One region of the Heyndrickxia faecalis genome, then DNA from elsewhere that is predicted to be linked to it. Evidence: predicted binding sites of a transcription regulator. Region 1 holds the regulator's gene; the other holds the start of a gene.
The links. The regulator NrdR, encoded in region 1, represses ribonucleotide reductase genes. The targets are predictions, from matches to a motif close to AACACNATATATNGTGTT.
Positions count from the first base shown of each region.

Region 2: ABR335_RS08040 (vitamin B12-dependent ribonucleotide reductase) is a predicted target of NrdR. The motif match lies at 10,560-10,577, and genes of this name have one in related genera.

Region 1 covers NZ_CP158453.1:1,401,495-1,416,243, reverse strand. The annotation lists gene rplT (50S ribosomal protein L20) at 1-123, opposite strand, end outside; gene rpmI (50S ribosomal protein L35) at 157-354, opposite strand; gene infC (translation initiation factor IF-3) at 378-899, opposite strand; ribosomal protein L20 leader region at 971-1,086, opposite strand; gene ABR335_RS06645 (MFS transporter) at 1,486-2,739, opposite strand; gene thrS (threonine--tRNA ligase) at 2,851-4,773, opposite strand; T-box leader at 4,897-5,119, opposite strand; gene ABR335_RS06635 (putative sporulation protein YtxC) at 5,235-6,071, opposite strand; gene dnaI (primosomal protein DnaI) at 6,197-7,141, opposite strand; gene ABR335_RS06625 (replication initiation and membrane attachment family protein) at 7,138-8,535, opposite strand; gene nrdR (transcriptional regulator NrdR) at 8,550-9,008, opposite strand; gene ABR335_RS06615 (glyceraldehyde-3-phosphate dehydrogenase) at 9,293-10,327, opposite strand; gene coaE (dephospho-CoA kinase) at 10,459-11,061, opposite strand; gene ytaF (sporulation membrane protein YtaF) at 11,078-11,716, opposite strand; gene mutM (DNA-formamidopyrimidine glycosylase) at 11,781-12,614, opposite strand; gene polA (DNA polymerase I) at 12,650-14,749, opposite strand, start outside.
Region 2 covers NZ_CP158453.1:1,667,565-1,682,313, forward strand. The annotation lists gene comGD (competence type IV pilus minor pilin ComGD) at 1-131, shown strand, start outside; gene ABR335_RS07980 (type II secretion system protein) at 118-426, shown strand; gene comGF (competence type IV pilus minor pilin ComGF) at 389-874, shown strand; gene comGG (competence type IV pilus minor pilin ComGG) at 871-1,239, shown strand; gene ABR335_RS07995 (shikimate kinase) at 1,236-1,793, shown strand; gene ABR335_RS08000 (YqzE family protein) at 1,780-1,956, shown strand; gene ABR335_RS08005 (YqhG family protein) at 1,989-2,780, opposite strand; gene ABR335_RS08010 (DEAD/DEAH box helicase) at 2,749-4,452, opposite strand; glycine riboswitch at 4,671-4,761, shown strand; gene gcvT (glycine cleavage system aminomethyltransferase GcvT) at 4,932-6,053, shown strand; gene gcvPA (aminomethyl-transferring glycine dehydrogenase subunit GcvPA) at 6,050-7,402, shown strand; gene gcvPB (aminomethyl-transferring glycine dehydrogenase subunit GcvPB) at 7,392-8,852, shown strand; gene ABR335_RS08030 (rhodanese-like domain-containing protein) at 8,887-9,273, opposite strand; gene ABR335_RS08035 (lipoate--protein ligase family protein) at 9,520-10,356, shown strand; gene ABR335_RS08040 (vitamin B12-dependent ribonucleotide reductase) at 10,703-13,261, shown strand; partial or broken gene ABR335_RS08045 (FAD-dependent oxidoreductase) at 13,373-13,633, shown strand; partial or broken gene ABR335_RS08050 (DUF362 domain-containing protein) at 13,649-13,813, shown strand; partial or broken gene ABR335_RS08055 (aldehyde dehydrogenase family protein) at 13,818-14,228, shown strand; partial or broken gene ABR335_RS08060 (3-hydroxyacyl-CoA dehydrogenase NAD-binding domain-containing protein) at 14,424-14,695, shown strand.

The sequences.
Region 1 (14,749 bases):
TTTCATCACTTGCTGATTGGCAACTTTAAATAATGTATGTTTTGAACCATAATAACCTTTGGCTAATTTCAGAACTTTTTTGCGTCGTCTGCGGGTAACTGTACCGCCTTTTACACGTGGCATAATCTTTTCCTCCTAATTGAAAGCTTTGTTTTCTTACAGATTGTCGAGCATTTGGCGGATGCGTTTCATGTCGCTTTCGGATACAAGCGTTGATTTACGCAGCTGGCGTTTTTGTTTTGTCACTTTATTTGCGAACAAATGGCTTCTGTAAGCGTGGGAACGTTTCAGGCTGCCGGAGCCGGTTTTCTTAAAACGCTTGGCAGAGCCGCGGTGTGTTTTCATTTTTGGCATGATTAGTCCTCCTTAAGTTGACGTTACTTCTTCTCTGTTTTTGGTGCGAGCACTAAGAACATGCTCCGTCCGTCCATTTTCGGTTTGGATTCGACCGTGGCGACTTCGGCACATGCTTCTGCAAACCGGTCGAGGACGCGCTGCCCGATATCTTTATGGGTAATGGCGCGGCCTTTAAAACGGATCGAGGCTTTTACCTTATCGCCTTTTTCCAAAAACTTAATGGCATTGCGGAGTTTTGTATTAAAGTCATGTTCTTCGATGGTCGGGCTCAAACGAACCTCTTTTACGTTAATGATTTTTTGCTTTTTCCGTGCTTCCCTGTCTTTTTTCTGCATCTCGAAACGGTATTTTCCGTAGTCCATGATGCGGGCAACAGGCGGTTTTGCGTTTGGCGCAACAAGTACAAGGTCAAGGTTGGCACGTGCCGCAATCTCCAATGCTTCGTTCCGGGATTTAACTCCCATCTGTTCGCCGTTTTGGCCGATTAAACGGACTTCGCGGGCACGAATGCCTTCGTTCACCATCATGTCTTTGCTAATAATGAGCCACCTCCAAGATAATTTCAAACAAACGTGTGAATATTTCGCTTGCGAAAAAGCCCTGAACGTACTGCACACGAAAAAAAGCGCAGGGAACACACCCGCGCTTATGATCACGATCATTGATAGATACCTGACAACTGCACCATTGCGTCAACAGGTGAGAAGCGGGCTGCTCCTTCTTTTCACAAACTTATATTCAATTTCACTCAATTATTGTATCACTTTACCGTATCCATGTCAATTTGCAAGAATCCCGGAAAATCTGTTTAACTTTTTTTGGCTCAACATGCGTTATTTTATCAAAACGGCAGAGAAATCGCAAGTGTTTTTTTGGTCTCCTCTCTGAAGTGCTTAATGAAAATGCTTGTCTTTGTTGAAACAAAAGCTTCTAAAAATAAAGCTTTTACATCAAGCCTGAGCATCTATTTACATGCTTTTTTCGGTAGGCAAGAGAGCGGCATTTTATATAAAATGAACGGAAATTGGATCAAATGTAAATCAATTTTTCATTTTCCCCTCCTAACCATGCCACCGGTTTCAATCCATTTTTCTGAATGATGGTTGTACCTTCCATTTATCTCCTTTTTTATCTACTTAATTTCACATACGTATGGTCAATCTCCACAACTTTTGGCAGTTTTCTCATTCTTCCGCTTCCCATATAAAACAGTGCCAGGACAAACAACCCTATTCCAAAAAAGCTCATGGTAAGCTGGACAGAAGTGATCTTGGCCATCACGCCGCCGATCAATGATCCTGCCGGCATCGCAAGCGATAGCAAACTCACGTTGATGGTATTGACCCGCCCTAACATTTGTTCATCAGGCAATTGCTGAAATATGGCAGAAAACAAAACATTGATGGCACCAATAGATAACTCGGAAATAAACATAAGCGTATAAACATACCATATCGAAACATTGCTCAATAAAATCATGAAAAGCCAGGACAACCCGGAGAGCAAAAAGCCTGCAGCCAATATTTTGCCAAACGGAAATATCCGGCTGATTTTATCCGCGCCTGCCGCTCCCGCCAAAGCCCCTAAACCCAAAGCCGCTGTCATGATGCCGTAGGATGAAGCGCCTTCGCCCGCAGTATTGGCGAAAGAAGGCAATACGACCATTACAATTGCGAAAAAAAAGTTTAAAAACAGCAAGGGGATTAATAATTGCAAGATGAAAGGCTGTTTGACAAACGATAGGCCTTCTTTAAAATCCCGTTTGTACGCCTGCCATTCTTCCCGTACGCTCCCGGTTTGCTTGCTTCTTTTTACCTGTACTTTTAAAAACAAAAACAGAATGGATGAGAGTATAAAAAGAAGCGAATTCATCCCGAGCACCATCGACATCGAGAAAGCGGCGAGGATAAACCCGGCAATCCCATTAAAGAAAAAATCCGAACCCTTATATGCAATGGACATGAGTGAATTGGCCTTGACGAGATCTTTCTTTTCCACGGCTTTCGGCAATAATACGCTTTCTAACGGGTAAGTCAGTTCCGATAAAAACGAAAGAACCGGGATGGAAAGCAACAGCAGCCAGACATTCATGATTCCATACTTGCTTAAAACAACAAGAAGAAGCAGTAAGCCGGCTTGTAAAACGCTTGCTGTAACCAGCAATTTTTTTGCATTTATTTTGTCAAGAACCGGGCCGTAAAATAAGCTCAGCACCTCTGTCAGCGAAAATAAGAATCCGGCAAATCCGGTATAGACCGTCGAGTTCCCCCCTAATTTTAAAACCATCCACATCATGGCAATATAATAAACACTATCCCCAATATTGGTGAACAGCCTGCCAAAAAACAACGCATTAAAATGACGATTCCGAAATAAGTGCATTGGGCTCCGTCCCCTTCCCCTGTGCCAACCCATTTTTTCCTCTATTATATAATAAAAAGCACCCTGCAAACCTTTTTGTGGTCCTTTAGGGTGCGTGATTTCTTGTCTGTTTTACCGTTTTATTTCTTCTTTTATCTTGCTGAGGAATGTGTCCACCGGCACCGTTTCCGTTTGTTTCTCGCCGTATTTGCGAACATTGACCGCATTGTCTGTGGCTTCCTGGTCGCCGACAACGAGCGCGTACGGGATTTTTTGCACTTGGGCTTCACGGATCCGGTAGCCCAATTTTTCATCGCGGGCATCAAGTTCAGCGCGGACCCCTTCCGCCTTGAGCGCTTCTTGGACTTTCCGCGCATAGTCATAATGGGCATCCGGTGATACCGGGATCACTTGTACTTGAATCGGCGCAAGCCATGTCGGAAACGCCCCTTTGTATTCCTCGATTAAATAAGCGACAAACCGTTCCATTGTCGAGACAACGCCGCGATGGATGACAACCGGGCGGTGCGGCTTACCGTCTTCCCCGACATACGTCAGGTCAAACCGTTCCGGGAGCAGGAAGTCAAGCTGCACGGTTGACAATGTTTCGTCTTTGCCAAGCGCCGTGCGGACCTGGACGTCGAGCTTCGGGCCGTAAAATGCGGCTTCGCCTTCCGCTTCGTAATAGTCAAAACCAAAATCATCCATCGTTTCTTTCAGCATCGCCTGTGCCTTGTTCCACATTTCATCATCATCATAATACTTGTCCGTATTTTCCGGGTCACGGTACGACAGGCGGAACGAGTAGTCGGTAATGTTGAAATCTTTATATACCTCAAGAATCAGTTCGACCACGCGCTTGAATTCTTCTTTAATCTGGTCCGGACGCACGAAAATATGGGCATCATTCAATGTCATGCCGCGCACCCGTTGCAGGCCGGAGAGCGCACCTGACATTTCATAACGGTGCATGAGCCCGAGTTCGGCAATCCGGATCGGCAATTCGCGGTAGCTGTGGATCGTATTTTTATACACCATCATATGGTGCGGGCAGTTCATCGGACGCAACACGAGTTCTTCATTGTCCATTTTCATGACCGGGAACATATCTTCCTGGTAATGGTCCCAGTGGCCGCTCGTTTTATACAGGTCCACGCTGCCAAGCACCGGCGTATAGACGTGGTCATAGCCGAGTTTGACTTCCTTGTCGACAATATACCGTTCAATGGTGCGGCGGATCGTTGCGCCTTTTGGCAGCCAGAGCGGCAGGCCTTGTCCGACTTTTTGCGAGTTCGTGAAAAGTTCAAGTTCTTTCCCGATTTTCCTGTGGTCGCGTTCTTTTGCTTCTTCCAGGAATTTCAAATGGGCTTCGAGATCTTCTTTCTTGAAGAAGGCCGTCCCGTATATGCGCTGCATCATTTTGTTGTTGCTGTCGCCGCGCCAGTATGCACCGGCAATGTTTAATAACTTGAATTCCTTAATTTTTCCGGTTGATGGCACATGGACGCCGCGGCACAGGTCAACAAATTCGCCCTGTTCATAAACCGTGACCGTTTCGTCCGGAATCGCATCAATCAGTTCAAGCTTGTATTCATCATGTGCAAATATTTTTCTGGCTTCGTCACGGGATACGACTTTGCGGACAATTTCAAGATTTTCCGCAACAATTTTTTTCATTTCCTTTTCAATTTTCGGCAAGTCTTCCGGCGTGAGTGACACTTCAAGATCCATGTCGTAGTAAAATCCGTTTTCAATTGCAGGGCCGACACCAAACTTGACATTGCCGTACAGGCGGCGGACAGCCTGTGCCATCAAATGTGCCGTGCTGTGGCGCAAGATTCCGAGCGCATCTTCATGCTCAGGGGTGACGATTTCAATTGCGCCGTCTTCTTCAATCGGTGTGCGCAAATCGAGCAGTTTGCCGTTCAGTTTGCCGGCGAGCGCCTTTTTCCTGAGGCCCGGGCTGATCGATTGGGCAATCTCTTCCGTTGTTGTTCCAAATGGAAATTCCTTTAAAGCACCATCTGGAAAAGTGATTTTTACGATCTCTGCCATATGTCCCACTCCTTTAAAAATTAAGCTGTCACGCGGGCGGCCTGCACGAGGCTGCTTTTTGCAGGCATCCGTACGAGCACGTCCGCACGAAAACACAGCCAAAAAATAAAAAACCCGCCCCCGGCAAGGGACGAGTTTTGTACACGCGGTTCCACCCTCATTTCCGCACGTCTTTACGCGCGGCTTGAGTATGATAACGGAAATATCCGTCAGCCGCTACTGATTTTGTTCACGACTGAAGTTCGGAGGCGGTAAGCATCCTGTCCGTGCCGGAAAGCTTGCAGCCTGAGGCTTTCCTCTCTGAAAGGCGGTAACAGAATCCTGTTGTCCTCGTCATCACATTGACTTTTTCATTTCCAATTGATTATGTAAGTAATTATAGAAGTTTGCAATGAAAAAATCAAGGGATGGCGATTGATTTTGTTGCCGTGCTGCATTTGCCCCCGGTTCAAGCCCCCTTTTTATTCACTGGCGGCGAATTGATCGTGCATAAAATGCATCCGGCTTTTCACGGCCACCCGTTCTTCAAAAATATTGCATATCGTACGAATCAAAGCCTGGTCCGGCGTATCCGTATAAATTTCAATCCGGCTGGGCGCAATCGATAAAAGCGGTGCAATTGTGACTGAGTCAATATAGACAGGGTGGTTGGACAGAAGCCTGCGGTCAATCAATCCGTTCAGTTCTTCCCTCGTCATTTCCCGGAATTGGCCGTTGTAAAATTTCACCTGTTCCCCGAGGCAAAGCTTTATTTTTTCCCTTTTTGGTTCTTTTTGCTTTAAGTAATCCCTAAGGCTTTGCACAAAAATCTGGTATTCCTGTTCCATTTTGTATTCGTCAATCGCAATGCCGATGTATCGGTCAAGACAGTCAAAATAGCCTTTTAAGCGGAACGTCAGCACGGAAGCGAGCGGCAATGTGCACGATTCGCCAACCAGCGGTGCGACCGCTCCTTCAATAGCGGCGCGTTCGTCGATCTCACCCGCCAGATCCGTCAGCTCCGGCCGCTCTCCTTTCAGCATGCCGTCTACGATTTCGAGTATCCGGTTTTGCTCTTCTTCCGCCTGAAAAAAATAGGCTTGTTTCAGTTGGTTACAAATCCACTCGTTTCTTTTTTTCTTCATGATGAAATTTGCAACGGCTGCCTGCAGTTCCTGTTTATTGCCGGCCGCTTCCACAACATAATGTATTTTCCCATGCAGCACTGCTTCCCGGATTTTCACAGTGCGCCGTTTTTCCTTTGCAAAATATGCTTTTATCCATAATGCATCATCCTTGTCCCTGATCAGGAATTCCAATCCAAGCCCCCCCTGTACGGTAAAACATTCTCGTTTGCTTTACCTTATGTATATGAAGCGGCATCAGCAAATAGAAGACGGGAAAGCGTTACGAAATGAAAAAGGCGGGCCCCCTCATGCAAGGGTCAGGCCCGCTGGTTCGGCCCCTCCATCCGGACAGGGGCGCTTAAATATTTGATGCGCTCGAGAATGCGCGCTGCTTTCAATTCTTCCTTTTCCCCGCGCTGGGTATAAGTGAAATGGTACTCTAAATCCTCATAGCTGAAATTGGATGTAAAAAAAGTGGGAAGGTCTTCCTGCATCCTGTATTGGAGAATCGGGCCGAGCACTTCATCCCGCGTCCAGCTCGAGTTCGTTTCCGCACCGATATCATCCAACATCAATACGGGCACTTGCTTCACCGTATCCAGCTTTTCCCCGGTGGAGTGGTCGCCGATCGAGTCCTTCATTTCGCGGAAAAACTCAGGCACATACACGATTAAAGAAGAGACCTGTTTCCGGTCCGCCAGCTCGTTCGCAATTGCACCAAGCAAATACGATTTGCCGACGCCGAAATTGCCGTATAAATATAGTCCCTTCATTTTTTTGCCCGGCTCGTATTCACGGACAAAGCGATGCGCAAAATCGTATGCATCAAGACGCCCCATTTGTTCAAGGAAAAAATCACCAAAGGACGCCTCCAATATTTTTTTCGGCATGTGCATGCTTTGGATCAGCCTGCGCGTTTTATTGCGCTCATCCTCCAATATTTTCTTCTGGCACCTTTTATAGTGGATCTCAATATTGCCATGTTCAATAACGAGTTCCGGCACATACCCTTTCATCATATTCACGCATTCGCCAAGGCTTTTGCACCGGCTGCAATTTTTTTCCTGTGAAATGAATTCGTACAGTTTCATCCAGCTTTTTTCAATCATCGATTTTGTGACTTCACCGTGGTGTGCATCCAAAAAAGCGCGGATGTCGGGATGCGTGATGATTTCCTGCTTCATTTCTTCATAACGCTTGCGGAAACTAGGATTGGATGAAAGCCTTTTGAGTGTCTCATTTATGTTTTCCACCGCCTTCACCCTTTCTTGTATTGTTCACGTATTTTTTCAAGCCTTTTTCTTTTTTCTTCCATTGACTCGCCATCGGCTTGGACCGCGGTCGCAGTGGTTTTTTGGTCTTCTTTTTTAAACCAGTCCGGCAGCTTTTCAACCCGGACCGGCTTTCTCCGTCCGGTGCCGTTCTTCTCTTTATTGTTCAGCCATTGTTTGTACTGGCGGTCTTCTTTTTTGGCAAACGCCATCGCTTCCTTGGCGGTTTTCAGTTTTTTGCGCGCCCAATGGGAAGCCACTTTTTCTAAATAATTTTTCGACAGCTTCATATCGGTTTTAAATAAAACATATTGGATTAGTACATTTACAACCCCAAGGGGAAGCTGCTGGGCAAACATGACTTCTTCAATGGCGGCAAGATCTGCTTTCGCCGGTTCGCTGCCGCCCGAAAAATCGATCAGCATTTGTCTCGGAGAAGTCGTTTCCAGGTAGCGGAGGAATTTCTCCTCATCGTTTTCCGGCTCTTTTTGTTCTTTCGCATCCGCTTCTGGCTGGAAGCGGTCAACAAGGCGTGGCAGTTCGTCATGATGTTCAATCTGGTACCAGCTGCGCGCGATTTTCCGCAAATCCTCCACCCGGATTTCCAAGTCTGCCGTCAATGCCTGGAGCAAAATTTTCTTTATGTCCAGTTCATTTAAACCGTATAAAAATGAAAGCTTCACAATCGCTTCTCTGACTTCCGGCGTAATGGCACGCAGCGGAATCAGTTCATCACGTAAGTTTGCATATAAAAGGTCAAAATTAAAATGGGTGTTTTCGATTTTTATGACCGGGGCGGCGGTTTTTTCGATATAGCGGCGGTTTTCTTCCAGTCGGCTGATTTGCTGCGCTTCCGCCTCATTCAGCACTTCGGGGCCGATTTTTGCGGCATACACATCCTGGAATGAGCGGGTGATGTCCCGGTACTCACCCGGTTCTACGGCGCGGTCGGAGAAGAAGTGTTTCAACCGCTGGAAATGTGTTCTGCCGAGCTGCCGGTACAGGAAAACATTTAACAAACCGTCGTTGAAAAACTGTTCCGGGGACAGGGGCGGCTGCAGTTCGTATATAAACATGCGGATGTCGTCCGTTTGTTTCATATATGTTTTCAAAAGCCCAATGCCTTCAAGCTTCAGCCGGGCTTCGTAAATTTCAGACAAATTCATGGATAAAAAGCTCATCAGATGGTAATGGTTCCAGTCTTCGGACCAGAGCCGGCCGACTTCCACTTCATTCCATAATGTCATATACAGGCTGTAACATTGCGGCCCGATTAACGGCTGGTACAGGAGCGAAATGACCTTTTGATCGTAGTCCTGAAGCAGGCCGTTTGACGATGCACGATAACGGTCAGCTGGCTGTATTTCATTCCAAATCGGTTTCATAAAAGGCACTCCGTTTAAGCATTCTTGTTGAGCAATTCTTTCAGTTCATCGAGAAAAACATTCAAGTCTTTAAATTGGCGGTAAACGGAAGCAAAGCGGACATAGGCCACTTCATCCACTTTCGACAGCCTGTCCATCACCATTTCCCCGATCAGGGTGGAACTGACTTCTGTATATCCTTGCCTGCGGATTTCTTTTTCGATCTCCATGGAGATTTTTTCAAGCTGGTCCAGCGACACAGGCCGTTTTTCACACGCTTTAATCAGCCCGCGCAAAATTTTCTCACGGTTAAATTCTTCGCGGTTGCCGTCTTTTTTCACGACAATGAGCGGGGTTTCTTCCACTTTTTCAAACGTGGTGAAGCGGTACGAGCAGTCTTCGCATTCACGCCTTCTGCGGATGGAACGGCCTTCGTCCACCGGCCTTGAATCGATCACACGCGTATTGTTGCTATGGCAAGACGGACATTTCATATGAACCCCCCGTTCTGATACATTCTTACTACCATCATATATAAAAGAAGGCGAATAGACAACAGAAAGGTTTATCCTATTCCCGAAAGAAATTTATACATGCAGAACATATTGGATGTATCTTCTGTTTGTATATCCGGAAAAGTCCTCACTTTTCATCTATCCATCAATAGAATAGAAAGGTTTACACTTCTATTTCGTCAGCGTCCCGCACAAGTCATCCTCCGGCGCGGCTCTGAAAACTGGTAACGAAAACGGAGCAGGCTGGTGCTGCTCCGTTCGGCTTAGGCAATATTGATTTTCCCGGTTTCTTCCATTTTTTCCGCGACGAGCTGTGCCAGTTGTACGACGCGGCAAGAATAGCCCCATTCATTATCGTACCAGGCCAGCACCTTGACTTTGCTTCCATCCATGACCATCGTGGATAAGCCGTCGACAATGGCCGAGTACGGATTTGTCGTATAATCCGAAGAAACGAGCGGCACTTCTGTATAGTCCAAAATGCCTTGCAGCGAGCCTTTCGCCGCCGCCTTAAATGCATCATTCACTTCTTCCGCCGTCACTTCTTTTTTCAAATCGACGACAAGGTCCACTAGCGATACATCCGGGGTCGGAACGCGCAGCGCCATGCCGTGCAGTTTCCCTTTCAGTTGCGGGAGGACAAGGCCTAACGCTTTTGCCGCCCCGGTTGTCGTCGGAATGATCGATTTGCCACAGGCCCGGGCACGCCTTAAATCTTTATGCGGATTGTCAATATTGTTCTGGTCATTCGTATAAGAATGGACCGTTGTCATCAGACCGTTTACAATCCCGAATTGTTCATCAAGCACTTTCGCGACCGGTGCCAGGCAGTTTGTGGTGCAGGAAGCGTTCGAGATAATATGATGCCGCTCGATATCTAAAACGTTTTCATTTACCCCTAAAACAATCGTGACATCTTCATTCTTCCCGGGCGCTGTCAACAGTACTTTTTTCGCGCCTGCCTGAAGATGGAGCGCGGCTTTTTCCTTTGCATTGAATTTTCCGGTTGCTTCAATTACCACATCAATATCCATTTTTCCCCACGGCAGTTGGGCCGGATTGCGTTCCGCCAAAAGCCGGATGCGTTTGCCGTTCACAATGAGTGCTTCCTCTTCTTCCACTTCCACTTCTCCGGGAAATACGCCGTGGATGGAGTCATATTTAATCAAATGTGCCAGTGTTTCCGCCGGATAGCAGGCATTCACCGCCACAATATTTAAAGCGTTATCCATCATGGCTTTTCTGAAAACCATTCTGCCGATGCGGCCGAAACCATTAATCGCAATTTTTGTTTCCACAGTGCAGACAACTCCTTCGAATAATAAATGACATACTTTTAATCCATTATCCATCAATTAGTATATCATATTTTAAAAGTTATGTAGCGTTATTCCCCTATTTTTGCATAAAAAAAACCATGATGTACCCATCATGGAACGAGCTGCCAATCTGACACGATTTTTTCAAGCTGCTGTTTTGTTTCCTCCAGGCTGCCATTGTTGTCGAGCACCGCATCCGCCAGTGCCTTTTTTTCGCTCAGCGGCATTTGCGCCCGGATCCGCATCTGCGCTTCTTTTTCTGAAAGGCCGTTTCGGGCCATTAATCTCTTTAACTGCGTCTCTTCATCCACGTAAACGAGGATGGTGCGTTCAACCATATAGGTAAGCCGGCTTTCAAAAAGAAGCGGGATATCCAGAAAGACAGTTTTTTTCCCATTTTCAATTGCCCGGTCCTTTTCCCGCGTCATCCAGGCCCGGACTGCAGGATGAACAATGCTGTTTAGTTTCATCCGGAGTGCTTCATCCGCAAAAATGAGTGCCCCGAGTTTTTTCCGGTCAAGCGTGAGATCTTGCAGCAAAATCCCTTCACCGAACGCTTCAATGATTTGTTCATACGCAAGTTCGCCGGGTTCGACCACTTTTCTTGCGGCAATATCCGCATCGACAATCGTAAACCCTTTTGTTTTCAGCATATTGGACACCGTGCTTTTGCCGCTTGCAATCCCGCCTGTTAAGCCGATAATCTTTGCCATATTCCCACCTGCCTTGTTAAAACTTGCATATACCGATCAAAATGAGGAGAACACCTGGTATAAAGGAAATTTTCCGGATCCATTGCAGCCGGGAAAACAGCATGCCGAGCCGGATGCCGGAAGAGACAAGCAAAAAGCTCATGCCGGCAACAAGGAAACTGAGCAGAAACGGGGAGTAGCCCATGATGCCCGCACCGATCCCGGCACCGAATGCATCGAGCGAGAGCGCAATCCCAAGCATGACCGCTTCGATTCCCGTAATGGCCCCGGAACGGTCAAAATCCGCGCTCGTCGGTTTTTTCAAAATATGGATGACGACGCCCAATGAGCGGATTTCAAAGTTGAGCACGACCTTTTCCCCGGGTTCTTCTTTTTCGTCGTTTGACCGGAAAAACTGGACCATCACCCATGCCCCGATCAAAATTAAAATCACGCCGCCAATCCGGTTTGCCGTTTCCGGGCGAATCCAATGGAGTAGGCTCTTCCCGAACAGCACGGAAAGAAATAAAGACGCCCCCGAACAAACGGCGATGATGAGGAGGGACTTAAGCGGAATCTTCATCTTCCGCAGCCCGTATGTAAAACCTGTGCTGAAATTATCCATGCTGACCGCCAATGCCAATAGCAAAATCGAAAGCCGGAAACCCACGGCCATCGCCCCTTCCGTTTTGCATCGCTGCTATTAGTGTATGGAGGGGGCATGGCCAATGTTCAACCTGTTATCTGCGTTTCTTTTGGCAATTCGGGCAGTAATGGGTGCCGCGGCCTGCTGTAACCATCTTTTCAATCGGGGTGCCGCATTTCCGGCACGGCTCCCCTTTCCGGCCGTAAACATACAGCTCGAGCTGGAACATGCCCATCTGTCCTTGCGAATTTACATAGGAACGGACCGTGCTGCCGCCTTTTTCAACGGCTTCCTGCAACGTTTGAATGATCTCGCTGTGTAAAAGATGCACGTCTTTTTTTGTCAGTGACTTTGCTTTTCGCTCCGGATAGATGTGAGCACGGAACAAGGATTCGTCCACATAAATGTTCCCGAGCCCGGAAATGACCGTCTGATCGAGCAAACAGGTTTTGATATTGCGTTCCGTTTTCTTTAGTTGGCCGTATAAATATTTTTCCGTAAACGTATCGGATAGCGGCTCAGGGCCGAGTTTTGAAAGCGGGAGAGAGGACAATTCCTCCCCCTTTAAAAACAAATGCATCGTCCCGAATTTGCGGACGTCTTTATACCTTAGTTCCTTTCCGGATTGAAAATGAAAAATCATATGCGTATGCTTTTCAACCGGTTCATTTTGGTCATAAACCCGGTACCGTCCTTCCATGCGCAAATGGGAGACAAGCGCGTAATGGTCCGTGTAAAAAATGAGAAATTTGCCGCGCCGCCCGAGCGAACGGATCGTTTCACCGGCCAGAGCATCGGCAAACGCCTCTGTGTGAAGCGGCTTTTTGACCATTTTTGGAAAAAGCACCGTTACGCTTTCAATCGTTTCGCCGGCAACGAGCTGTGCCAGCGTTCTTCGTATCGTTTCCACTTCCGGTAGTTCCGGCATGCTTGATTCCTCTTTCCTTTCTTTGTTGCCTGCAGCTATTTTGCATCAAACCAGGTCGGCCCGTATGCGGAATCCACTTTCAGGGGAGCGGCAAGATCTACGGCATGCTCCATCACTTCCGGCACAATTTCTTTCAGCACTTCAATCTCTTCTTCCGGCGCTTCGAAAATCAGCTCGTCATGGACCTGCAGCAGCAGCCGCGCCCGCAGTTTTTCTTTTTTCAGCCTTTTTGCCATATCGATCATCGCTTTTTTAATAATATCAGCTGCGCTTCCCTGGATCGGTGTATTCATGGCCGTCCTTTCAGCAAAGCTGCGCAAGTTGAAATTCCGGCTTGTAATTTCCGGCAAGTAACGCCGCCGCTTTAAAAGGGTGGAGACATAGCCTTTTTGCTTGGCTTCCCTGACAATTTCATCCATATATTCCTTGACGCGCGGGTAGGACGCAAAATACCGTTTGATAAATTCGCCGGCTTCCTTGCGGGAAATGCCGAGATTTTGCGAAAGCCCGTAGTCGCTGATGCCATATACGATCCCGAAGTTGACCGCTTTGGCCTGGCGCCGCATCTCAGACGTTACTTCTTCCGCTTTCACATGGAAAACTTCCATCGCTGTTTTCGTATGGATATCCATGCCTTCGCGGAACGCTTCAATCAGCTTTTCATCGCCGGAAATATGGGCGAGCACCCGCAATTCCACCTGCGAGTAATCCGATGAAAAAATAAGCCAGCCTTCTTCCGACGGGACAAACGCCTGACGAATTTTCCGGCCTTCTTCCATGCGAATCGGGATATTTTGCAAATTCGGATCCGTCGAGCTGAGGCGGCCGGTCTGCGTCAATGCTTGGTTAAAACGCGTATGGACTTTGCCATCCTTGTGGACCACTTTTAAGAGCCCCTCAATATAGGTGGACTGCAGTTTCCCAAGCTGCCGGTAATGAAGGATTTCCCTGACGATTTCGTGGGCAGGCTCCAGTTTTTCCAGCACATCGGCAGACGTGGAGTATCCCGTTTTTGTTTTTTTAATGACAGGCAGCCCCATTTTTTCAAAAAGAATGACGCCAAGCTGTTTCGGCGAATTGATATTGAATTCAGTGCCGGCCATGCTGTAAATCCGCTGCTCAATTTCATGAAGCCGGAGTTTAAATTCTGCGCCCATTTCTTTTAACCGGTCGGTATCGACTTTCACGCCGGTGTATTCCATATCCGCCAGAATAAGGGAAAGCGGGAGCTCGAGTTGTTCAAACAGTTCAAGCTGGCCGTTGTCCTTGAGCGTTTTTGTGCAAGGTTCGCAAAGGGCATCAATCGCTTCCGCTTTCCGGGAAATATGCTCGGCGTACCGTTTTTCCTCGGGCAGCTTCCGTTTCGCGCCTTTTCCGTAGACAGCCTCATCCGTTTCCACGTTCCGATAATCATGCGTTTTTGCCACCGAGGCAAAATCTTCGACCGTATCGGAAGGATTCAAAAGATAGGAAACGAGCAGCAAGTCAAAGTCAGTCCCATGCAGTTCTATGCCGTACCGCCTCAAAGCGACAATCGAACGCTTTGCATCGTAGACGTGCTTGATTTTGCTTTCATCTTCCACCCATTTTTTGAACGCTTCGGAGGCAAGTGCGTCTTCCGCCCGGAGGAAAAAGAGCCCTTTTTCGTTTTTTAAACCAAACCCGATGATCTCGCCAGTATGGTAATTTTCATCGAGAATCTCCACATAAAAAGAAGAGACATCCGCAAACAAGTTGTCCGTAATGTCTTCGGCAATGGAAAAAGAAATGGCTTCCAGTGCCGGTTTTTCTTCCGTCATGGTGCTCCCGCCCATTTTTTCAAGCATCGATTTAAAACCCAATTCCTGATACAAGTGTCGTAATTTTTCCGGGTCGGCGTGCCTGTATGCCGCCTGTTCAATGGAAATCGAAAGCGGAATGTCGCGGTGGATAGTGGCGAGTTCTTTGCTCATCAACGCCTGGTCTTTGTGTGCCTCCAATTTTTCCTGCAGTTTTTTTCCGGATACTTCCCTGATATGGCCAAGCAGCTCTTCAACCGTCGGGAACTGTTTTAACAGCTTAATGGCTGTTTTTTCCCCGATGCCCGGCACGCCAGGAATGTTATCGGATGAATCGCCCATCAGCCCTTTCATGTC
Region 2 (14,749 bases), 270 kb from region 1:
GCTTTCATTCCTATGCAATTGGGCCGGACGGGAATGTCACCCAGTTCGGCACGCTCTATTTCCAGTCCGGCCAAGAACAAATCAAGCTGGTTACGCATATTGGAAGCGGGCGGTTTTATGTCGAAGAATGAACGGGGCTTTACTTTTCCGGAAGTCATCGCTGCGTTTGCCGTATTTTGCCTGATGGCGGCCTGCTTATTCCCGCCGTTTCTCCATATGCTTGGTCAAATCAAAGAGACAAAGCAGGAGATGGAGGCATCCCGTTTTTTATACGAAAAAACGGAGGAATGGATTTTTACCGGAAAAGTCGTTGAAAAAGAAAAAAAGGCGGGCGGGGCCACATGGACATTTCAAATCAAAGACAATGGCAGAAAGGCATGTGTCAAACATGAACAAAACACGACTTGCGTTTCGCTCCAGCAATGAAAAAGGCTTTACGCTGCTTGAAAGCGTGTGCGTACTGCTTCTCGTCACTTCCTTGTTCTCACTTTTTCCCCTGGCAGTGAAAACATTCGGGACAGCCGGGGAAGCATTCCGGCCGGAAGAAGATGAAGAGTGGAATCTTTTTCTCATGCAGTTGCGTAAAGAAATCCGGATAAGCACCTCGTGCCAGGCAGCCCAAAATACTTTGAAACTGAACGAGGCAGGAAGGACGGTTACGTATGAACCATACCAGAACAGTCTGCGGCGGAGAGTGGACGGTGAAGGGCATCAAATTGTGCTTCAAAATGTGCAGTCCATCCAATTTGCGGCAACAGGAAACGGGGTCAAAGTGGCCGCCGTTTATCCGAATGGCGCGGAAAGAACAGCGGAAATGACCTTTCTTTCCCGCCATGCGGTTGATCCCGGCCAATCGGAAGGCGTTGCCCGATGAACAGGCAAAAAGGGTTTATTTTGCCAGTGGTGCTGTTTTTGGCGCTTGCCGCATGCAGTATGGTCATTTCGGGAACGGACATTTATCTCGGCGAAAAGAAATATGCCGTGCTGGTGAAGGAATATTATTTGCGGAATACCATGTCGCTTTTCGCCATTAGGGAGGCGGCGCAAAAATTGGAAAAAGGCGACAAAAGCCCGGGGGAACTCCGTTTTTCAGACGGAAAGGTGTCTTACAGTATCAAACAGGACGGAGATACTGCAGTGATTTCTTTAACTGCGGAAAATGAGAGTGGTGAACCGTTTAAAAGTACGATACGATATAATCAGACAGAAAAAAAGGTGTTTCAATGGGAGGAACGATGAACAAAAGGATCTATTTGACCGGGTTTATGGGTGCCGGAAAAACGACTGTCGGCCATGCGCTCGCCTCGCTCTTGGGAAGTAGGGCGACGGACTTGGACCGCTGGATTGAAGAAGAGGAAGGAATGCCGCCCGCTGCCATTTTCGCTGTAAAAGGAGAAGCCTATTTTCGCCGGAAAGAAACAGAGATGCTGAAACGGGCCACATCGCTTGCAGGGGTGATCATGACAGGCGGGGGAATTGTCATGCGGGAAGAAAACGTCTGTCTATTAAAACGAGACGGCGTGACGGTTTTTCTGGATTGCGATCCGGAAATATTGGTTTCACGCATTCAAAATGACCCCTCAAGACCTGTTGCAGCAGGAAGGACAAAGGAGGAGATCATCTCCCTTTATAAAAAAAGGCGGCCGTTTTACCTTTCTTGTGCCGATTTGGTTATTGATACGACGGGAAAATCGGTGGCGGAAATTGTTGCGGAAATTTCCGGCCGCATAAAAACGGAAGCTTTCGGGTATACTGGCGCCTGTAAGGACGGTGGCGCCAATGTCGACAAATGATTATGTCAAATTGCTGACACAAACATGGATGCAGCATGTGAGCACGCCAAAAAGCGAGCGGCAGAAAAAGCGGAACGAGAAAAAGGAAGAGATGCCGCCTTTTGCCGAAAGATGGTTCGGTATCCTCCCTTATTTTTTCCTCTTTTTCAAAAGAAAACAGTAGAAAGCAGGCAGCCTTTTTTGCGGGCTGCCTGCTTATATAAACGCATCTTTTAAATAAAAGAGGCCACCGTTTAGGACATGAACGGTAATTTTCGGCTCATACTGTTCCTTTAGTGCCTGTTTTTCAATTTCATACGATTCCGGGCACTCTTCCATATCTTCGTAAAAATGGTCCAACAGCGCGAGATCCTGGTGCCACCGTTTTACCGCTTCTTCCGCCCAATGATGCGGCTCTTTCGCCAGGCCCTGCCGGATATAATGTTCAATCCTTTTGACGGCGCTTTTTAGCATGATGATCGGCGTCAGGGTAAAACAATAATCCGGAATTTTCGGCGCCAGCGTCCGCTGCTCCAACAAGTCCTGAAAATTTTCAGCCATTGTGCCGTGGATCAAATTCAACCCGATCGAACGGAACACATCTTTTTTTAAATCACAGCGGTACGAAATTTTAACATTCATCCCAAGCCAAGGGTAAAGCGGCACCTGTTTCTGCCCGGGATGGACGTCTTCAAACAGGCGGATATAGCGGGAAAACTGCTTTGCCGTCTCGAAAATCTGGTTCAGGCGGGGGCTTCCAAAATGGACCGGCTCTCCTTTCACCGTATCCGGTGCTTTTTCCCGGTCCGTAATGAACGTGACGGTCATCGGATTCGGGATGCCGCCTGTTTTTTCAAGATAGGACCAGTAAAACGGCCGGTTCATTAACGCTTTATCGAGTTCAATGGTTAATTGCACCGTCATCCAGCCGGGGCGGTTTTCAACCAATACAGCGCCGTTTGCTTCAAAAAAGCGTTCAAGATATTGATGTATTTCTTCCTGCAGCATCCGCATGCCCCTCCTCTTTCCGTATCGCTTCCGCAAATTCGATCATTTGGGTGAGATTTTCCATTTTGATGTTCATTTCGCCTTCTGATTGCGAGTTTTGGAAGACATCCAGCAGATGGTCTTCCAGTTTTCCGAATTCGAGCCGGGTCAGAATTTCATCGAGTTCCCCGATCACCCGCTCAAACAAATGGATTTTTTCGTACAACAGTTTCAGAATATGTTCTTCAACCGTATTTTTGGTCGCAAAGTTGTAAATATGCACGTCCTTTTCCTGGCCGAGGCGGTGGACGCGCCCGATCCTTTGCTCGAGCCGCATCGGGTTCCACGGCAGGTCAAAATTGATCATATGGTGGCAAAATTGCAGGTTGATCCCTTCACCGCCCGCTTCTGTCGCAATGAGCACCTGGGCGTGGTTTTCAAACAGCTTCCGCATCCAGTCTTTTTTGCCGCGCTTAAAGCCGCCGCGGAACGGGACGGATGAAATGCCGTGTTGTTTTAAAAACCATTGCAGGTAAAGCTGTGTTGCCCGGTATTCCGTAAAAATAATCACTTTATCATCAATGTTTTGGATCAGCTCGAGCGCTTTTTCCGCTTTTGAATTGGTTTTTACCGCTTCAATTTTCTGGATCAGCGCAGCAACGGTTTCTTCTAAAACGGGCGAGGGCTGCTCCGTTTTTTTCAGCAGGTTTTTTAAGGTTACAAAAACGGCTTCCCGGCTCGAACACGCCTCGCGCTGCAGCGTCAACAGCGAAAAGCCGGCGCGGCTGTACGATTCGCTGCCTTGCCGGATCGTTTGCAGCGCGTCATACAGTTCGCGCTCTTCTTTACTGAAGTCAATCAGCACCGTTTCAACGCGCCGTTTTGTCCATTCCACCCCGGTGTTTGTGCGCCGGTTCCGGATCATCACTTTGCTGACCAGCTCCCGCAAATGTTCGTCTTCCTTCACCTGCCTGTCCCCTTTTTTATATTTTTTGCTGAAATTCGATTCGCTGCCTAAATGGCCTGGCTTTAAAAGGGAGACAAGGTGGAAGATTTCATCGATCCGGTTTTGAATCGGTGTTGCCGTCAAAAGCAGGCAGAATTTCTTCTTTAAGCCTTGAACAAAGGCGTAATTTTTTGTATTCGGATTTTTTAACTTATGCGCCTCGTCAATAATAATCATGTCATACTGCTGCTTGTAAATGATGTCACGGTGCGGGCTTCTTTTTGCGGTGTCAATGGAAGAGACAACACAGTCATACTGCTCCCACATATAACTTTTCTTTTGCCCGACAGCGGGGATATGGAATTTGCTGTTCAGTTCCGCGACCCATTGCGATACGAGCGACGCCGGAACTAAAATGAGCACTTTTTTTGCTAGCCCGCGAATCATATATTCTTTTAAAATAAGGCCGGCTTCAATCGTTTTTCCAAGCCCGACTTCATCCGCCAAAATGGCTTTGCCGTTCATTTTTTCAACGACCTGGCGGGCAACCTCCAGCTGGTGCGCAAGCGGTTTGACATTGGCCAGATGCTTTGGCGCCTGCAATCCTTCAAATTCAGGAATGACCAGCCGTTTTTCCATTTCCACTGCAAGCTTATAAAGTTCCCATTTTCCCCACGGCCCGTCGTCCTGATAGCGTTCCATCAATCCCGTTTCCCATGAGCGGTCAAATTCAATGTTGACTTCCATGCTGCCTGCACTCCTTTTCCAATCGTCCCCGATCATCGTTTTCGATTTCTTACAGCCGCTTTTTATTTTAAAAAATTCAATTGATTTTCAGAATGGTGTCATGATACGATGAAACTGATCAAGAGTTTTTACAGGTTATACAGGGAAAAATCGTATCGAACAGCCTGCATCAGGCATTTTAACTTTAGTATGCCCGATTTTGAACTGAATATTGGCGGATGAGAATAAGAGGAGAGACTGCATTTTTTGCAGCGCCGACGGAGCAAGCGGAAACGTGAATCTCTCAGGCAAAAAGACTCTTAATTTGACGCATCTCTGGAGAGCGCTTCTTTTTTCGGGAAGCCACCAAAGGGGAAAACCGTTTTTCGGTAAACTTTCAGGTGCAAGGACAGGGAATATTTCGTGAAGCAGGCGGAATATTCCCTGTTTTTTTGCCCCCGGATCCACGTCCGGATAAAAAACAAAATGGAGGGGTACGAATGCCGGAATTAAAACGGACGCCATTATATGATGTATACCGGAAATACGGCGCAAAAACGACCGATTTCGGCGGCTGGGAACTGCCGGTGCAATTTTCGGGCATTAAAGCCGAACACGAAGCCGTCCGTACGCGGGCAGGCCTGTTTGATGTTTCGCATATGGGCGAAATCCTGGTGGAGGGGCCTCAAAGCCTTGGCTTCCTTCAAAAAATGATGACGAATGATGTGTCCAAATTGAAGCCGGGTGCTGCCCAATATACTGCCATGTGCAATGAAGCCGGCGGCACAGTCGATGATTTGCTGGTTTACCAATTGGGCGAAAACCGGTATGGGCTCGTGGTGAATGCCGCCAATACGGAAAAAGATTACAAATGGCTTGTTTCACACCGGACGGAGGATGTTTCCATAACGGACATCAGCGCATCGGTTGCCCAGCTCGCGCTCCAGGGGCCGCTTGCTACGGAAGTGATGCAAAAACTTGCGCCAGAAGCGGATGTTTTCTCCATTCCAACGTTTTCATTTATTGAAAACGCAAAGGTTGCCGGTTGTAAAGTATTGCTTTCAAGAACCGGTTACACGGGCGAAGACGGCTTTGAAATTTACTGCCGCAGTGAAGATGCGCTGAAGCTGTGGGATGAGATATTGGCGAAAGGCCGGGAAAAAGGCGTTTTGCCGTGCGGGCTCGGAGCAAGGGATACGCTCCGCTTTGAAGCCGGGCTCTGTCTTTACGGCCAGGAGCTGGCGGAAGACATTTCCCCGCTTGAAGCCGGCATCGGTTTTGCTGTAAAGCTTAAGAAGGAAGCGGATTTTATCGGGAAGCAGGCGCTCCTTGCACAGAAAGCAGAAGGCCTGAAACGGCGCCTTGCTGGGATTGAAATGATCGGTCGCGGCATTCCGCGCCACGGATACAGCGTTTATGCAGGGGATGAGCGGATTGGCACGGTGACAACCGGGACACAGTCGCCGACTTTAAAGAAAAATATCGGCCTTGCCCTTTTGCGTGTACCGTGGGACGCACCCGGCACCGAAGTAGAAGTGGACGTCCGTTCCAAAAAGATTAAAGCCGTCGTTGTCCAAACACCGTTCTATAAAAAGCCAAAAAACGGAGGAGGGGAAAAGTGATGCATCGCTACCTGCCGATGACGGAAGAAGATAAACGTGAGATGCTGGATGCGATCGGAGTCCGAAGCGTCGGGGAACTGTTTTCCGACATTCCCGAAAAAGTGCGGTTTAAAGGGGATTACCGGATCAAAAAAGCAAAATCGGAAACGGCGCTGTTAAAAGAACTGTCAGAACTTGCGGGGAAAAATGCCAATTTAAAAGAATATGCCTCTTTTTTGGGGGCGGGGGTTTACGACCACTATATTCCAACGGTCGTGGACCATGTGATCTCAAGATCCGAATTTTATACGGCCTATACACCTTACCAGCCGGAAATCTCGCAAGGTGAACTGCAGGCTATCTTTGAATTCCAGACGATGATATGCGAGCTGACCGGCATGGATGTGGCCAACTCCTCGATGTATGACGGCGGCACGTCCATGGCTGAAGCGGCCATGCTGGCGGCCGGGCAGATGAAGAGAAAGAAAGTATTGGTTTCAAAAGCTGTCCATCCGGAGTACCGGGCCGTTTTACATACTTATGCCAAGGGAAAAGGCATCACCGTGGAAGAAATACCGCTCGCAGACGGCTGCACCGATCTGGAAGCAGCTAAAAAACAAATAGACGGCGGGACAGCTGCTGTCATCGTCCAGTACCCGAACTTTTTCGGTTCGCTTGAACGGTTAAAAGAAATCGGCGAACTGGCCCATGCCGAAAAAGCTTTGTTTGTTGTATCCGCCAATCTGCTTGCCCTTGGGGTGCTTGCGCCGCCGGGGGATTTCGGCGCCGATATTACAACCGGCGATTGCCAGGTTTTCGGCATTCCAACTGCATTCGGCGGCCCGCATTGCGGCTACTTTGCTACAACGTCAAAACTAATGCGGAAAATGCCGGGGCGGCTCGTCGGCGAAACGGTCGACGAGAACGGGAAAAGGGGGTATGTGCTTACGCTCCAGGCGCGCGAACAGCATATCCGCCGCAATAAAGCGACGTCCAATATTTGCTCTAACCAGGCGCTCAATGCCCTTGCCGCATCGGTGGCGATGAGCGCCCTCGGCAAAAAAGGCGTAAAAGAAATGGCACTAGCCAATATGGCAAAAGCACAGTACGCAAAAAAGAAATTGGCGGAAAAAGGGTTTGAAATCCCGTTTTCGTCTCCTTTTTTCAATGAGTTTCCCGTGAAATTGCCAAAAAGTGTTCAAGAAGTAAATGAACATTTATTGCAGAAAAAAATCATCGGCGGTTATGATGTGAGCAAGGATTACCCGGAATTTGCCGGTTGCATGCTCATTGCCGTGACGGAATTGCGGTCAAAAGAAGAAATTGACCAATTGGCTGAAGAAATGGGGGTCGTGTGTGATGGCGAATGAAGGAATGCCGCTCATTTTTGAACGGTCCAAATCGGGCCGGATCGCGTACAGCTTGCCGGAAATGGACGTGCCGGAAGTGGACGCTTTTGACATTTTTCCGCCTGAATACGTCCGCAAACAGGATGCGGAACTGCCGGAAGTGTCGGAACTGGATTTAATGCGGCACTACACAAAGCTGTCAGAAAACAACCACGGCGTCGATTCCGGCTTTTACCCGCTCGGATCCTGCACGATGAAATACAATCCGAAAATCAATGAAACGGTTGCGCGCTTTCCGGGATTTGCCCATATCCACCCGCTTCAAGATGAAAGCACCGTCCAGGGGGCGCTCGGGCTGATGTATGACTTGCAGGAACATTTAAAAGAGATTACCGGCATGGATGAGGTGACCTTGCAGCCTGCTGCCGGCGCCCACGGGGAATGGACCGGGCTGATGCTGATCCGCGCTTTCCATGAAGCAAACGGGGATACAAAGCGGACAAAAGTGATCATTCCCGACTCCGCCCACGGCACCAACCCGGCTTCCGCGTCCGTTGCCGGCTTCGAAACGGTCACTGTGAAGTCGAATGAAGAAGGGCTTGTCGATCTCGACGACTTAAGAAAAATTGCCGGGGAAGATACCGCGGCGCTCATGCTTACCAATCCGAATACGCTCGGGCTGTTTGAAGCGCATATCCTTGAAATGGCGGAGATCATCCATGACGCGGGCGGCAAACTGTATTATGACGGTGCCAACTTGAATGCCGTGCTTGCGAAGGCGCGCCCGGGCGATATGGGATTCGATGTTGTCCACCTGAATCTTCATAAAACGTTCACAGGCCCCCACGGCGGCGGTGGCCCGGGTTCGGGTCCGGTCGGCGTCAAAAAAGAGCTGATCCCGTTTTTGCCGGTGCCGGTTGTTGTGAAAAAAGGCGACCGCTATGTGCTGGATGAAGACCGGCCGCAATCGATCGGCAGGGTAAAGCCGTTTTACGGCAATTTCGGCATCAATGTCCGGGCCTATACGTATATCCGTTCAATGGGGCCGGATGGCTTGCGGGAAGTGACCGAGAATGCGGTGATCAATGCCAATTATATGATGAGGAAACTGGCGCCGTATTACGACCTGCCGTATGACCGCCATTGTAAACATGAATTTGTGTTAAGCGGCAGGCGCCAGAAAAAACTCGGGGTGCGGACGTTTGATATTGCCAAGCGGCTGCTTGATTTCGGCTTCCATCCGCCAACTGTGTATTTCCCGCTCAATGTGGAAGAGTGCATGATGATTGAGCCGACGGAAACAGAGTCGAAGGAAACGCTGGATGCCTTTATTGACGCGATGATCCAAATCGCAAAAGAAGCGGAGGAAAATCCGGAAATCGTCCAGGAAGCCCCGCATACAACCATTGTCAAACGTCTGGATGAAACGCGAGCGGCACGAAAACCGGTTTTGCGTTATGTGAAAAAATAAAATAAAAAATGCCGCAGCATTGCCGCGGCATTTTTTATTTCCCTGATTTGATTTTGCCTGTCCAGTTTTTAAAGCCGCCTTTCAACTGGTAAAGGTCGCGGCAGCCGTTTTTATAAAGCATTTCAGCGGCGCGCCCGGTGCGCGTCCCGTTCTGGCAATATAAATAAACCGGTTTATCGGTCCGGATCTCTTTTAATCTCATTTTCAGCTGAGACAGCGGAATATTGCGTGCGCCTAAAATATGTCCGTTTGCAAATTCATTCGGTTCGCGCACATCAATGAGCTGCGCTTTGCGATAACCCGCCTTGAATTCTTCTTCCGTCAAGTTTTTCAGGATTTTTTTCTGCCGGTAGTATCTGGCGAGAGTATATGCTACTACCGCAATAATAACAATGATGAGTGTGTACCACGATTGTGACATCTTTCGTGCCCCCTTTCTTACCTGATGCGCTATCTACTATTATATTCGTGTTGCGCTTCTGAATCAAAATCTTTTTTTAAGAAACATGTCACCGCTATTTTTTCAGCTTTTTCCGTTTGAAAAGCCCGTAACCGTTCTGTTTTAAGCACCAGCGGAAAAACCGGCACAAACTTGAGCGGGGCTTTGCCGTTTTGCGTCGTTTTTTGGTAAACTGGTAAAGTGATATTTTAAAGAAGAGGGGTACATATGGGAAAAGAAACCTGGTTGTTTGTAGATTCAGGCCACTGTCCGCCGTTTTTTAACATGGCGCTGGATGAGGCCCTGCTTGACTGGCACAGCAAAGGGGAGATTCCGCCAGCCATCCGCTTTTACGGCTGGGATCCGGCCACCCTTTCAATCGGGTATTTCCAGCGGGCAAAACAGGAAATCGATCTCGAAGCGGTAAAACGATACGGGCTCGGTTTTGTCCGGCGACCGACAGGGGGAAGGGCTGTTTTGCACGAGCACGAGCTGACCTACAGCGTGATCGTGTCGGAAGCGCATCCGGATATGCCGAAAACGGTCACGGAAGCCTACCGCGTCATTTCAGAGGGGCTTGTCAGGGGATTTCGTGCGCTCGGCCTGGAGGCGTATTTTGCAGTGCCGCGAACGGAAGCAGAACGGGAGGCACTAAGGTCTCCGCATTCTTCGGTTTGTTTTGATACGCCGAGCTGGTACGAACTGGTCGTGGAAGGGCGAAAAGTCGCCGGCAGCGCACAGACGCGGCAGAAAGGCGTCATTTTGCAGCACGGCTCGATTTTGCTCGATATGGATGAGGACAAGCTGTTCAGCCTGTTTAAATATCCGAATGACAGAGTGAGAGAAAGAATGCAGCGGAGTTTTAAGCAAAAGGCGGTTGCAATCAATGAGCTGCGCAACGTTCCCGTCACATACGGGGAGGCAAAAGAGGCTTTCCATAAGGGGTTTGAAGAAGGGCTCGGCATCCGGCTGGAACCGTACACGCTGACACCGGCGCAACAGGCGTATGTCGAAGAACTGGCAGACAGAAGGTACCGGTCGGATGAATGGAATTTTAAGAGATAAATGAACATTTGTTTTTTTTAGCGGCCAGAGGTATGATTTTTCGCTTTTTCCTTAAGTGCCGCGCTTTTTATGGCTGCTTTTTTGATGCAAGCGGCAAATTTTTTCGTTATGCCCGGGTTTGCCTGCTTTTTCGGGGGATTTCTCAGATTTTCGGCATGGTTTATTCTTTTTTTCATTTGACAAAAAGAAAGAGGTTTGACCTAAACACAATATATGGTATATAAAAACAAAATGTCAATACAATATCTAGTATTTTTGCTTGCAATTTTTCCCTGCGGTGTGCTATTTTAAAGGAGGCAGAACCACCAGAGAATTTGCATGGAGAAATAGAGAAGGAGTTGTCGTTATGTCTGTTGCTTCGACAGAAAAATTATGGAATGTGGAGAAGCTGAACGAAGATATCCGCTTATTTCCGCAGGTCCATCCGATTACACCGGATATGAACATTACGTACAAAGGCGTTTCAAGGCTTGTCATGATTGACAGATACGCGTTTAAAGACACGGAAAAAGTCACATTGGGCAAGGGCGATTTTGTTGTCCTCACGATTAAAGAAGACCCGAAATTTCCGGCCAGGGGGCTCGGCGTCATTAAAGGGATCGACTGGGAAAAAAATGAAGCGGAAGTCTTAATTGAAGAAGATTACCGCCAGGCGCTGGAACACCCGGATGAAAGAGAAACGGGGGTCATCAAAAGGTCGCTTGATATCATTGAAAAGCCTCTTGAAGTCTACTACGAACAAATCGCAAAACGGAATGCAACCGGCTTAGCGGCAGTGGAAAAAACAGAAGAGAAACGGAAAGAATGGTTTGAGAAGTTTTACAATGAACTGGTAAACTTAAACTTTATCCCGGCAGGCCGCGTCCTCTACGGCGCCGGCTCGGAAACGGAAGTGACTTATTTTAATTGTTATGTGATGCCGTTTGTACCGGATTCAAGGGAAGGCATTTCCGAACACCGTAAACAGGTGATGGAAATTATGAGCCGCGGCGGCGGGGTTGGGACAAACGGTTCGACGCTGCGCCCGCGCAATACGCTGGCTAGAGGGGTCAACGGCAAATCAAGCGGCTCTGTCTCATGGCTCGATGACATCGCCAAACTTACGCACCTGGTCGAACAGGGCGGCAGTCGCAGGGGAGCGCAAATGATCATGCTGGCTGTCTGGCACCCGGACATTGTCGAATTTATCATTTCGAAAATGCAGAATCCGCGGATTTTGCGTTTCCTGATCGAAAATACGAACGATGAATGGATCCGCAAGCTTGCCCACGATAAATTGAAATTCACGCCGCTCTCTGAAATGGAAAGGCAAATGTACCATGGGATTGTGAACTACAAACATATTCCGGGCCAAGGCGGCTTTACGGAAGAAGTCATGAAAGAGGCGGAAGAAAAACTGGAAACAGGCGGCCATTACACCGTTCATAATCCGGAATTTTTAACCGGCGCCAATATTTCCGTCTGCCTCACAAAAGAATTTATGGAAGCAGTTGAGCAAGACGCAGAATTCGAGCTGAAATTTCCGGATGTGGAAAATTACAGCGAAGAAGAAATGCGCATATACAATGAAGAATGGCATAAGATCGGCGATGTGCGCGAATGGGAAAAACTTGGCCGCAAAGTGCGCGTCTATCGCAAAATCAAAGCAAAAGAACTTTGGAATTTGATTAACATCTGCGCGACTTACTCGGCGGAACCGGGCGTCTTCTTTATCGACAACGCCAACGACATGACAAACGCAAAAGCATACGGCCAGAAAGTCGTCGCAACAAACCCTTGCGGAGAGCAACCCCTTGCGCCCTATTCCGTCTGCAACCTGGCAGCAGTCAATCTTGCAAAAATGGTCGACAAAGAAACGAAAGAAGTGCGCTGGGACCAATTGAAACAAACCGTCCATACCGGCGTCCGCATGCAGGACAATGTCATTGACGCGACCCCGTACTTCCTGAAAGAAAACAAAAAACAGGCGCTCGGGGAACGGCGTGTCGGCCTTGGCGTTATGGGCTTAGCCGACCTTCTCATTTATATGGAAAAAGAATACGGATCCGAAGAAGGCAACAAACTTGTCGACAAAGTGTTTGAAACAATCGCGACCGAAGCATACCGCGCATCCATTGAGATCGCAAAAGAAAAAGGGAGCTTCCCATTTTTAACGGGGGAAACCGAAGAAGAGACAAACCGCCTGCGCCGTGCATTCACGGAAACCGGTTATATGAAAAACATGCCGGAAGACATCCGCAAGGCAATTTTAAAACACGGCATCCGGAACTCCCATTTGCTGACCGTTGCACCAACCGGATCCACCGGCACCATGGTTGGCGTTTCCACCGGGCTTGAGCCGTATTTTTCCTTTTCCTATTTCCGCAGCGGGCGCCTCGGCAAATTTATCGAGGTCAATGCGGACATCGTCCAGGAATATCTGGATCAGCATCCTGAAGCGGACAAAGACCATCTGCCGAACTGGTTTGTAACCGCGATGGATCTTGCACCGGAAGCCCATGCCGATGTCCAATGCGTCATCCAGCGCTGGGTGGACAGCTCGATTTCGAAAACGGTCAACGCCCCGCGCGGTTACACGGTTGAACAGGTGGAAAAAGTGTACGAACGCCTGTATAAGGGCGGCGCGAAAGGCGGAACCGTTTATGTGGACGGCAGCCGGGATTCGCAAGTCCTGACATTGAAAGCAGAAGAACCGCAGGAAGAAAAACAGGAAAAAGCGGAAGTGAAACATGCGAAACAGCATGTCGTCCTGGTTGATACAATCCCGGATATCCGGTCAACAAACGTCACATACGGCAACGAAATCGGCGATACCTGCCCGATCTGCCGGAAAGGGAAAGTGAAGGAAATCGGCGGCTGCAATACATGCGATAACTGCGGCGCGCAATTAAAATGCGGCTTGTAAACGGAATAGTTGAGAAAAAAACGGAGCAAAGCGATGCTCCGTTTTTTTCTGCTTACAAAACACCGGTTAAAAGAATAATCGGAAAAATGGTTAAAAAATTTTAATTCGAATATTGACAGCAAAAACGTGATGAAAAAGATTGGATTGAATTTTGATAAGAATGCGATTGTCGTAGATTCGGCGATGCGGACAAACATCGAAGGCATATTTGCGGCGGGCGATGTAACAACGTTTGACGGCAAGGTAAAGCTGATCGCCACGGGATTTGGAGAAGCAGCGACAGCCATTGCAAGCGCAAAAGTTTATCTCGATCCGGCCGCCCGCAAGCAGCCGCAGCACAGCACCAGCCTGTTTGAAAAGGTGAAGGTTTAACAAGGGGGTGAAAAAATGGCGTTTGTGATCACATCGCCTTGCAGACATGAAAAATCTGCAGAATGCGTGGAAGTCTGCCCTGTAGATGCCATCCATGAAGGAACGAATATGTATTATATCGATCCGGATATTTGTATTGACTGTGCCGCATGTGCCGCCGTCTGCCCGGTTGGCGCCATTTCCGGCTAAAGTGGAAGGGTTTGAAAATGGTTACTGGTATGAACCGACCATTATCACAAACGTCACCAATGACAAAAAAATTGCCCAGGAAGAAATTTTTGGGCCGGTTGTGGTGGTGATGCCTTTTAAAGAGGAGAAGGAAGCCGTAAAACTTGCAAATGCGACGAAGTACGACCTGGCTTCAAGCATCTGGGCAAAAGACCAGGGCCTGATTAAGCGGGTCGCGGACAGCATCCAGGCAGGCATTGTCATGGTCAACAGCCCGTTCTCCGCATTTCCGGGGACGCCGTTCGGCGGATATAAACAATCCGGTTTCGGGCGCGAATTAAGCTTCGAATGCCTCGATTTATACAGCGAAACCAAAAGTGTGCTCACTTATGCAGGGGCAAAACCTTTAAACCCGTTTCAATTGTAAGCTTCCGGCCCAATAAAGGCGCTCATTGCGGCACGTGCAGTGAAACGGATCCGGCGGGGCAGGATGGACAAATAAGAAGCGGACGCATTCTTTCGGGATGGGTTCGCTTCTTTTAAAAATCATCGCAAAAGATAGAAAATTTGAAGAGGAAGTGGTATGATGGCGGAAACATTGGTTGTCATTGGTTCAGGGGTAATGGGGCGCGGCATCGCTTATGCGGGCGCACTCGGCGGTTTCAAAGTCAGGCTGGTAGATGTCCGGTCTGACATCCTGCATCAAGCGGAAAACATAATCGGATCCGTCATGGAAAAGGGCTGGCGAGGGGGAAAATCAACGGGGCAGACGCTGAAAGGATAAAGGCAAATATCGAATATACCGTTGATTTACCGGCAGTAGCCGGTTCTGCAGATGTGATCATCGAGGCAGTGCCGGAAAAAATGGAAATAAAAAAAGAAGTGTTTGAAAAAATGGACAGGTTTGCGCCTGCCGGTTGCATCCTTGCGACCAATACATCCACCATG